DNA from 2 places in the Sporolactobacillus caesalpiniae genome. Region 1 is predicted to be linked to the other one. Evidence: riboswitches for the same ligand, from Rfam matches in the RefSeq annotation. Region 1 holds a riboswitch; the other holds the start of a gene.
The links. Region 1 has a riboswitch for FMN ahead of ribD (bifunctional diaminohydroxyphosphoribosylaminopyrimidine deaminase/5-amino-6-(5-phosphoribosylamino)uracil reductase RibD). Riboswitches for the same ligand answer to the same signal wherever they lie in the genome.

Region 2: another riboswitch for FMN. It lies ahead of ABWW58_RS05205 (ECF transporter S component); the one in region 1 lies ahead of ribD (bifunctional diaminohydroxyphosphoribosylaminopyrimidine deaminase/5-amino-6-(5-phosphoribosylamino)uracil reductase RibD).

The regions. Positions count from the first base shown of each region.
Region 1 covers NZ_JBEVCB010000004.1:365,578-370,576, reverse strand. The annotation lists gene adhE (bifunctional acetaldehyde-CoA/alcohol dehydrogenase) at 1-361, shown strand, start outside; FMN riboswitch at 661-798, shown strand; gene ribD (bifunctional diaminohydroxyphosphoribosylaminopyrimidine deaminase/5-amino-6-(5-phosphoribosylamino)uracil reductase RibD) at 938-1,996, shown strand; gene ABWW58_RS10215 (riboflavin synthase) at 1,997-2,623, shown strand; gene ribA (GTP cyclohydrolase II) at 2,616-3,818, shown strand; gene ribH (6,7-dimethyl-8-ribityllumazine synthase) at 3,818-4,285, shown strand; gene ABWW58_RS10200 (type 1 glutamine amidotransferase) at 4,394-4,999, opposite strand, start outside.
Region 2 covers NZ_JBEVCB010000002.1:371,872-376,870, forward strand. The annotation lists gene ABWW58_RS05190 (NUDIX hydrolase) at 1-123, opposite strand, end outside; gene ABWW58_RS05195 (YdbC family protein) at 398-673, shown strand; gene ABWW58_RS05200 (1,4-dihydroxy-2-naphthoate polyprenyltransferase) at 953-1,867, shown strand; FMN riboswitch at 1,950-2,077, shown strand; gene ABWW58_RS05205 (ECF transporter S component) at 2,287-2,889, shown strand; gene ABWW58_RS05210 (YjcZ family sporulation protein) at 2,975-3,070, opposite strand; gene ABWW58_RS05215 (acyl-CoA thioesterase) at 3,169-3,681, opposite strand; gene ABWW58_RS05220 (3D domain-containing protein) at 4,155-4,999, shown strand, end outside.

The DNA of each region.
Region 1 (4,999 bases):
TTCAATCGCAATGCAGCATGTCATTCGTTTCAATGGTGTCTCCGGCAGAGTAAAACGGACGCCGTTCCCTCGTTACGAAGTATATCGTGGTCAAAAAGACTATGCCGACATTGCACGTTCATTGGGCATGCAAGGAACGAGCGATGCAGAGCTGGTTGAAGCATTTTGCGATAAGATAGCGACTTTAATGAAAGCTCTGGATGTTGTGCCTAAACTGTCGGCCAATGGTGTGACGCAGCAACAATTTGACGATGCACTTGATAAATTGGTTGACTTGATTTATAACGACCAGTGCACACCGGCCAATCCGCGTCAGCCGGGATTGGATGAACTAAGACAATTGCTGATTGATCAGTTTTAATGAATATGTTTATTAGCATTAAGTAGATCTGGAGCATAAGCCCGATTCTACAGGGGTTGAACAAATCTGTTTCGGATTTATTGCGTGGAACAAGTGAAGAAATTGACCTCCTAAGGTGAATGAACAAAATTCACTTTAGGAGGTTTTTTTCGGATAAAATAGTTACCGGAATATCTATTGCCGAAGCCATTGAAACTCAAGATCATGCACGAGCATCCGCCATCCGTAATGCACATTTGAAAAAGCTAAAGAGTAGACAGATCAAATGTAATGATTTAGTATTACTTAGTAAAGTTGAATATATTCTTCGGGGCAGGGTGTAATTCCCGACCGACGGTAATAAGCAAGTAAGCTTAAAGTCCGTGACCCGCAATTTTGCGGTGGATCTAGTGAGAGTCTAGAGCCGACAGTTAAAGTCTGGATGGGAGAAGAATTTAGTATTATTGCAATTCTAACTAGGATTGTATCTTTTTTGCTATGGTCTAGTTAGATAATAATAAAACTAAGTTTAGTTTGTGTTGCCCCGTAGATGACTACGGGGCTTTTTGCATCTTTAAAAGAAAGGGGGACGTGCAATTGGATGAACGGTTCATGAAAAAAGCAATTGAGCTGGCTAAAAAAGGTGGTCGAAACACGTATAGAAATCCACGAGTAGGTGCCGTTATTGTGAAAAATAATCGCATTATTGCAACCGGCTATCATGCGAAATTTGGTGATAAACATGCCGAAAGAATGGCCATTGATCATTGCGCTCACCCCGAAGAACTGCGCGATTCAACTTTATATGTCACTTTGGAACCCTGTGCACATTACGGAAAACAACCCCCATGTGTACAAGCGATCATCGACAGCGGGATTAAGCGCGTGGTCATTGGCCAACGCGATCCTAATCCGATTGTTGCTCATAAAGGCGCAGCGATTTTAAAAGCCCATCAGATTGACGTGAAAATCAATTGTCTCACTGATGAAGCTGAATCACTAAATAAGCACTATAACTATTTTTATCGGCATAAGAAACCGTATATTGTGTTGAAACAAGCCCTTAGTTTAGATGGAAAAATAGCAGCTAAACCAGGTGAACGAACGGCGATTACCGGTAAACGGGCGAATCAATTTGTGCATGAAGAACGACGTGACTATCAAGCGATACTAGTTGGAAGTGGTACGATTTTAGCAGACAATCCCATCTTATTACCTAGTGAAAACAATGATTATCCACCCATTCGAATAATCTTAGACAGAAGCGGGAAGACATTGCATTTTGAAGCATTTAAAGTATTTGAACATCCGGAGCCGATTTGGATTTTTACGCAACGTGCATTACAAGAAGAGGTACCTGATAATGTGAGAATTATCCAAACGGATGATTTCTCAATACCAAAGATTGTGGATGATATTGGCCAGCAAGGGGTGCAATCCATCTATGTTGAAGGCGGCGCGCAGATTCATCATGAATTTCTGCAAGCGCATTGTTATGAAGAAGTGATTACTTATCTCGCGCCTAAATTAATTGGCGGTATCGGTTTATCAGCGTTTTCTGGCAACGGAATGATCGATCGTGAAACTAATTTGACCTTCAAAAGTATCGAACGTATTGGTGAGGATTTACGAATTGTCAGTGAGAAGGTGAAGTAAGTGTTTACAGGGTTAATTCAAACGGTCGGGAAAATAAAACGAATGAATAAGCAGCAACATCACATCAAGTTGACGGTATCTGTAGAAGATACGGAGCGATTAAACGGTTTCAAAATTGGCGACAGCATGGCAATTAACGGTGTTTGCTTGACGGCAACGACTGTTGCGAAGGACAGCTTTTCAGTTGATGTTATGCCGGCAACTTTTCAGAAAACCACTTTTTCGCGAATGAAAGAAGGCACTTTCGTTAATTTAGAGCGAGCCATGTCTCCAGATGATCGATTTGAAGGGCACATCGTCTCTGGGCATGTTGATCGAACCACTCGATTAATTCAAAAAATGAAGTACGAAAACTCACTTAAATTAACCTTTTATTACCCACCAGAACTACAAGGTGAAATTATTCCACAAGGTTCAATTGCGATCAATGGTACGAGTTTGACGGTTGATGATGTAAAACCGGGAACCTTTACCATATCTTTGATCCCTCATTCTTTAGAAAATACGAATTTTGACCGCTTAGTAAAAGGCGATTACGTCAATTTGGAGACCGATATGGTCGGTAAATATGTGAAGTCACTATTGAGAACGACAATTCATTTAAACGAGGAAGGGTATCATGCGTGAAGAAAAGATCATACATGCGGTTGAAGCGTTAAAAGCAGGTAAGTTAATCATTGTTGCTGATGATGACACTAGAGAAGCTGAAGGCGATTTAATCGGGTTATCGCGTAAAGTGACCCCCGAAGCAGTTAATTTTATGACCAAAAACGCTCGAGGATTACTCTGCGCGCCCGTAACAAAGCGGATTGCACAGCGGTTAGCACTGCATGCGATGACTGCTGAAAATTCCGATGCCTTTGGAACAGCTTTTACAATTAGTGTTGATCATAAAGATACGACTACAGGCATTTCAGCATTTGACCGAGCGAAAACGATAAAGGCGCTCGCTGATCCGACTAGTGAGCCAAGCGACTTTTTACGGCCGGGACATATTTTTCCACTTGTTGCTGAAAATGCGGGCGTTTTGAAAAGAAGAGGCCACACGGAAGCAGCGGTTGATTTAGCAAGACTGGCTCATGAAGAGTCCGCTTATATTTGTGAAATTCTAAAAGAAGATGGAAAAATGGCTAGAACGGCCGACTTAAAAGAGCTGGCTCGGAAATGGCAACTCGATTTTATAACTATTGCCGAGTTAAGTGACTATTTAACGCATCAAAATAAGTCTGCCGATGTCACAGTCAAATTACCTACTAAATACGGTAAATTTAAATTATCGCTCTACCTAGACTATGAAGGAAAAGAACAGCTGGTCCTGTCAATGGGGGACTTAAAGAAGAGCAAGGAACCCCCTTTGATTCGCGTTCATTCAGAATGTTTGACTGGAGATGTATTTGGTTCGCATCGCTGTGACTGCGGCGAACAATTAGATCAAGCAATGAAACAAATTGCTGAAGCGAAAACAGGCGCCGTTTTATATTTACGTCAAGAAGGCAGGGGAATTGGCCTACGAAATAAGCTAAAAGCATACAAACTTCAAGAAGAAGGTATGGATACCTATGAAGCGAACGTTGCTTTAGGATTCTTACCTGATGAACGACACTATGAGCAAGCGGCATGGCTATTAAAAAATGAAGGGGTTTCAAAAATTAAGTTACTCACCAATAACCCGGAAAAGATAGCAGAGCTGCAGCAACATCATATTGAAGTTGTCGAACGTGTACCACTCGAAACAACGGTTTATCAAGAAAATAAGCATTATTTAAAGACGAAGCAAGATAAATTTCATCACATGTTATCATTAGAAAAGGGGATTAAATAATGACGGTTTATGAAGGAAAATATCAAGGAGAACATGTCAAGGTTGCCATCACCATTGCTCGTTTTAATGAATTGATCACATCAAAATTACTTGCAGGTGCTAAGGATAATTTGATAAGACACGGCGTTGATGAGAAGAACATCGATGTTTACTGGGTACCGGGTGCCTTTGAACTGCCGTTTATCACCAAAAAAGTAGTAGCCACTCAAAAATATGATGGGGTCATCACTTTAGGTGCTGTCATTCGTGGTGCAACCACACATTATGAACTCGTAAGTAATGAAGTGGCCAAAGGCGTAGCGCAAATCGAATTAAATTCAGATATACCCGTCATGTTTGGCGTACTGACCACGGAAACGATTGAACAGGCAATTGAACGCGCAGGTACGAAGAGTGGAAACAAGGGGAGTGAAGCGGCGCAAGGATTACTTGAAATGGTATCGCTAAATGAATTGATCGCAAAATAAAAAATCCTGAATGGCTGCAGGATTTCTATCATTCGTTTTCAGCTGATGTTTTTAACGCTTTTTCCTATCGGCTTTTTGGGGAGTTACTTCAACGAGGAGTAGCTCTTTTTAAATTGACTTATTCTTAACTAAGTAGTCTAGGAGTTTAACTAAAACCGTTTTGTTTTGTTCAGGAATACCAAAGTCGGTTATTTCTTCAGCGCTTTGCACAAATTGTGAGTGATCAATATAATCTCCGTCATGGGTCAGTAATCCCTGAACACTTTTAGTGGTCATTTCCAGATGAAATTGCAAACCAATCACTTTTTCACTGTAGATAAATCCCTGATTTTGACATGCCGCGCTGCTAACTAATCGTTCAGCTTGATCGGGAAGTTCAAATTGCTCCCCGTGCCAGTGAAAAACAGTCAGTTCCTCAGGTACAAACGGTAACCTTGACGAAACAGAACGTATCGGATGCCAGCCTACTTCTTTATCGCCCTGAATAACAGAGGCTCCTAATGCTTTAGCAATCTGTTGAGCGCCTAAACAGACGCCAAATACAGGTTTATTCTCGGAAATAGTCTTACGGATTAATCTGCGCTCTCCTTCAATCCATTGTTTATCCTGATCATTTGCACTCATTGGTCCGCCGAGTATGATCAGAAATTCAAGATCATCGATCTGCGGTATTGAGGGGGGTTCATAAAGTTTATGCACGCGAAAGGTATGGCC
Region 2 (4,999 bases), on a different contig from region 1:
TGACTCCTCCGCTTCCAACTTCCCGCCGACACCGTTCCACGCGCCTTGCCAAGGTGATTTCTGACGATTGATCATCAAGACTTTTTCTCCATATTTTAAGAAAGCCAATGTGTATTTAAGCATTTTATTTCCCCTCTCCTTTCAAAGCTTTTGGAAAAGCCGTTCCACGCAATCATTATAACAAAGTTGCGATTTAGTGATGTACCAAATTTTTCTTGTTAGAAAATTTGTCCTCGCCAAGCCATTAGCAAAGACTTAGCTGTACGTACATTCGTCTCCACAGATTTTTTTCTTTCTTACCCGTAAAAAAAATAGAATCACATATTGACGGAACATTTGTTTGTGTTTATAATATTATCAGAACATTCGTTCAAAAAATTAAAGAGGTGATTGGTGTATGACAGATTCAAATTCAGAAGTGACCTTCAACATTGTCGAGCATTTTGGTGTCATCGCAACGGAAAACAGCGGTTGGACAAAAGAGTTGAACCTCGTCAGTTGGAATGCCCGAGAAGCGAAATATGATATTCGGAGCTGGGCACCCGATAAGAAAAAGATGGGTCGCGGCGTCACGTTAACCGGTGTTGAGTGCGACACACTAAAAAGCTTACTGAACGTCCGTCTTTCTCCCTCTGCTAACGTCCAAGATCCAAGTCCTTCCTCTCAGTCGTAAATCATTACGCGTACGTTAACTTCTTAAACATCCATTCAATTCAACAGATTGTTTTTCACAATCCCCTACCGCTCAAATTCATATTTGCCGTTAACTCATTATTAATTTCATAATTTGAACCATTTACCAAGTGCATCATGTTGACACATACCGCTATATTCCATAAACTGAAAAAGAAAATAGTGTCGAATTGGTGACAATTATAATTTTTTCTTCAAATCTATGAAACTTTGAATTGAGTTTAGAATCACAGCATAATTTGTAGTGGGAGCGATCGTTATGGGGGAATTAGCACCCGAAAAAAATACTGGTTTCAAAAAATGGTGGGTCATGCTTCGACCACACACATTATCCGCATCATTTGTCCCGGTCGCGCTTGGAACTGCACTCGTTCTGCCGATAAGAAATCCGGATCTGGCGTTATTTCTTGCAATGATGGCCGCATCGATGCTGATTCAGATCGCAACTAATTTATTCAATGAGTATTTCGATTTCAAACGTGGCCTCGATAATGCGCAATCCGTTGGGATCGGTGGAAGCATTGTTAGAGATGGCTTCCATCCGAAAACAATCCTTCGACTTGCACTTATACTCTGTCTTGTCGCTATGCTTATTGGTGTGTTCATCTGCGCGAACAGCAGTTGGTGGATCGCGCTCGCAGGTTCCATTTGTATTCTCACCGGCTATCTCTACTCCGGCGGCCCACTTCCGATCGCCTATACACCTTTTGGTGAATTAGTTTCCGGTTTGTTCATGGGTGTGTTCATCATCTGGATCTCATTCTTTATCCAGACCGGAACGCTGACATTGAACTGTATCCTGATTTCCATACCAATTGGCATTCTTGTTGGCGGTATCAATATGGCTAATAATATCCGCGATCTCTCGGGTGACAAGAAAAAGGGCAGACGCACCTTGCCCATCTTGCTTGGACGTCCTAGGGCAATTACCGTACTTGCCGGTCTATTCACTTTTTCCTATATCTGGGTTATCGGCTTGATGATTCTTAGTGTGGAGTCCGCATGGCTGATCATCGTATTCGCTAGTCTTCCAAAGGCAATTCAAGCGACGAAATTATTTCGCAAGAAAACAAAGGCAATTCAGATGATGCCTGCGATGAAAGCCACGGCACAGATGCAGACTTTATTCGGTATTCTCCTTTCTCTCGGGATCGTTCTCGATTATTTTATCTAACCATCGAAACATACGCCATCGAAAAAGAAAATGTTGTTGCGCAGTTTGAATTGCTGTATACTGAGTATGTAAATTAAATATGATGTTCCTTCAGGGCAGGGTGAAATTCCCGACCGGCGGTATTGGCTATAAGCCAGAGTCCGCAAGCCGCAAGGCAGATCCGGTGAGAAACCGGGACCGACAGTAGAGTCTGGATGAAAGAAGGATGATGTGACAGCGTTTTTTGTATTCCGCGCATACTTTTCGTTGCGCTTTCAGAGCGCCGATTTTCTTGAGCCCAAAGGAACCTTCCTTTGGGCTCTTTTAATTCGGATTAACCATTAAAATCCTGAAGAGATGTCCGGATTTTCCAAATGGTCCAGACTAGAGTCAGAAACGCTGCGCATGATCCCCAATACTATATTTACGGGGGTAATTGTATGAACACTTCATTAAGGAAATTGGTACTTATTTCACTGCTCTCCACGCTTGGATTTTTAATAATGTTAATCGCTTTTCCAATTCCGCTGTTTCCTGTATTTTTAACAATGGATTTTAGTGACCTGCCTGCTTTGATCGGCGCACTTATCCTCGGGCCCGGAGCCGGAATTGCCATTGAGGCAATTAAAAATATTCTGCATGTACTGCTTACCGGTTCACTTACTGTTGTTCCTGTTGGCGAATTCGCAAACTTTGCGGCCGGTTCAATTTTCATTTTGGTTACGTGGGCTTTCTATCGCCGTAAATCAACCGCTCGCTCACTGTTATTCGGTATGTTGTCCGCCACATTAATTATGACCGTAATCATGTCTGTTCTTAACTATTACTTAATTTTTCCAGGATACGCACTTTTCCTTGGTTTTAGCATTGATGCGACCGTTGGGATGGCACAAGCGGCGAACCGAAGTATTCACAGTCTACTCACTTTGATCGTTTATGGAGTCATGCCCTTTAACTTGCTTAAAGGCGTTGTACTTACTTTGATTATGATTCCGGTGAGCGCGCGTTTGAAAAAGTTTATCCAGAAACGTGTTGCTGCCTGAATTCAAATACGATCACGATTAAAACACCCGCGGAAGCAATATCCGCGGGTGTTTTTTTCAATAGTCCGTAGTGTGCGACTCAGCCTTAATATACGTAAGCTGTACCCACAATGATCAACAAAATAAACAGAACAACGATTAAAGCAAAGCTGCCGCTGTATCCGCCGCTTGGAGCACCCATATCGCCACTCGCCTCTCATTCGTTATTTATTGAGCATGTGTCCTTACCCAACACTTCATTTTATGCAAACGACTCATTTTGGTGTGGACACTGGGCGATTATTCCCATGGCTTCTTCAGCGTCAGGTTTTTCGTGAATTTTTTTGTTTCCTGTCTTCGTGCTCTACGGCTCAAATAACGCTTTTCTGCACTTCCAAATAAAAGCTGTTCTTCCTCACTCTCAGGACTCACTTTCGGTACCGGCACAGGCCTGCCGTTATCACCGATCGCGACGAACGTTAGAAAACAAGTCGTACACAATTGACGCGCTCCTGTTCTTAAATTTTCATCGATGATCTTGACGAATACCTCCATAGATGTGTTGTGGCTCCATGTAACAAAAGCCTCCAAGCACACTGAAGAACCGGCATATATCGGCTGCAAAAAATCCACCGAATCAATTGAGGCTGTAACTACTAGACTTCTCGAATGCCGGGTTGCAGCAATAGCTGCGATATTGTCTACATACATCATCAATTTACCACCAAAAAAGGTGCCATGATTATTTGTGTCATTGGGCAATACATGAACTGAAGTTACAGATAGTGATTCTCTTGCCTTCTTTGATTCCATAGTTCTCCCCCATTTTCATTGACCTTCACACAAAATACGCTCAACTTTAGCACGCAATTCCACTGAAACAAAGTGTTATGAATAATAAAGCACTACGTCTTGCATCAAAAAATCGCTTTTTAACTAAAAGTCATGTTTTCAATTTTTATTTTTTCTTCGCTTTTACCGTTCATGAATAGTATAGATGAACAGAGTCTTTGTCGCAAAATCTGTGAAATTTTAATGTCCCAAACAAGTTCCCCCATATTCCGTCATTTTTAATGGGACATATTCCTGAATTTACCGTAACAATCATAAAAAATTCCGAGTATTTTAGCAAAAAAGGTATTGACAAAATGAATAATCTTGATCTCATGTTACATAACTGTAATATTGTTAAAACATGCCTGATATATTCAACGCTTAGAATAGCCCTTGGATGTTAGCCACGGATCATACACGCGGCTGTATCACCTAAGGAGGTTTTTTACTTAATGAATATCATTAAAAGGCTGACTGCAATGACGAGCTTAACCGTGTGTCTGGGTGTGCTGTCACCAACGACCATTGTTTTCGCCAAAACGAACAGTACAAATGATAGTCACATCATGAAAAGTAAGGATCCTGAACAAACAACTCATGCAATTGGGTTTGCAGCGAACACTCCGGCAAGTCAACCAGACAAACAGGAGGTCAACATAATTTTCGGAAACAGTTTGCTTCAGCAAGGCGATTCCGGTGAAGCGGTCGTGAAGCTCCAGAATGAGCTGAAACAACTTGGCTATTACGGCGGAGCTGTTGACGGCGTCATCGGTGATCAGACGATGGATGCGATTGACACCTATCAATCGGATCATAAACGCTCAGATGACGGCATCGTCGGCTCGGACACAAAAACCGTACTCTACACGGTTTACCAGCATACCGATGAAGCAAAAGAAAATCAAGAACGACTTGTTGAAATAAAAGTTCAGGAAAAAAAAGAAGCGAAAGAGCGCGCGCGTAAAGCAGCGGAAGATAAAGCTAAGAAAATTGCAGAAGAAGCTGCGCGTAAAGCTGCAAAGGCTGCGGCAGACAAAGCCGCTGCAGCGAAACCACAGGTCACCAAAACTGCTTACAAGCCTGCGAACACGCAACCGGCTCCCGCAGCTCAATCAGGTCAATCGATTACGGTCGAAGCAACCAGTTATTCACTTGGCGGTCGAACAGCCACAGGGATTGATTTTAGCAGTAACCCGAATGCCCGAGTGATTGCCGTTGATCCCCGCGTTATTCCTCTCGGGGCGCGCGTCATGATTCCAGGTTATGGTGTCTATATTGCCGGCGATACAGGTGGAGC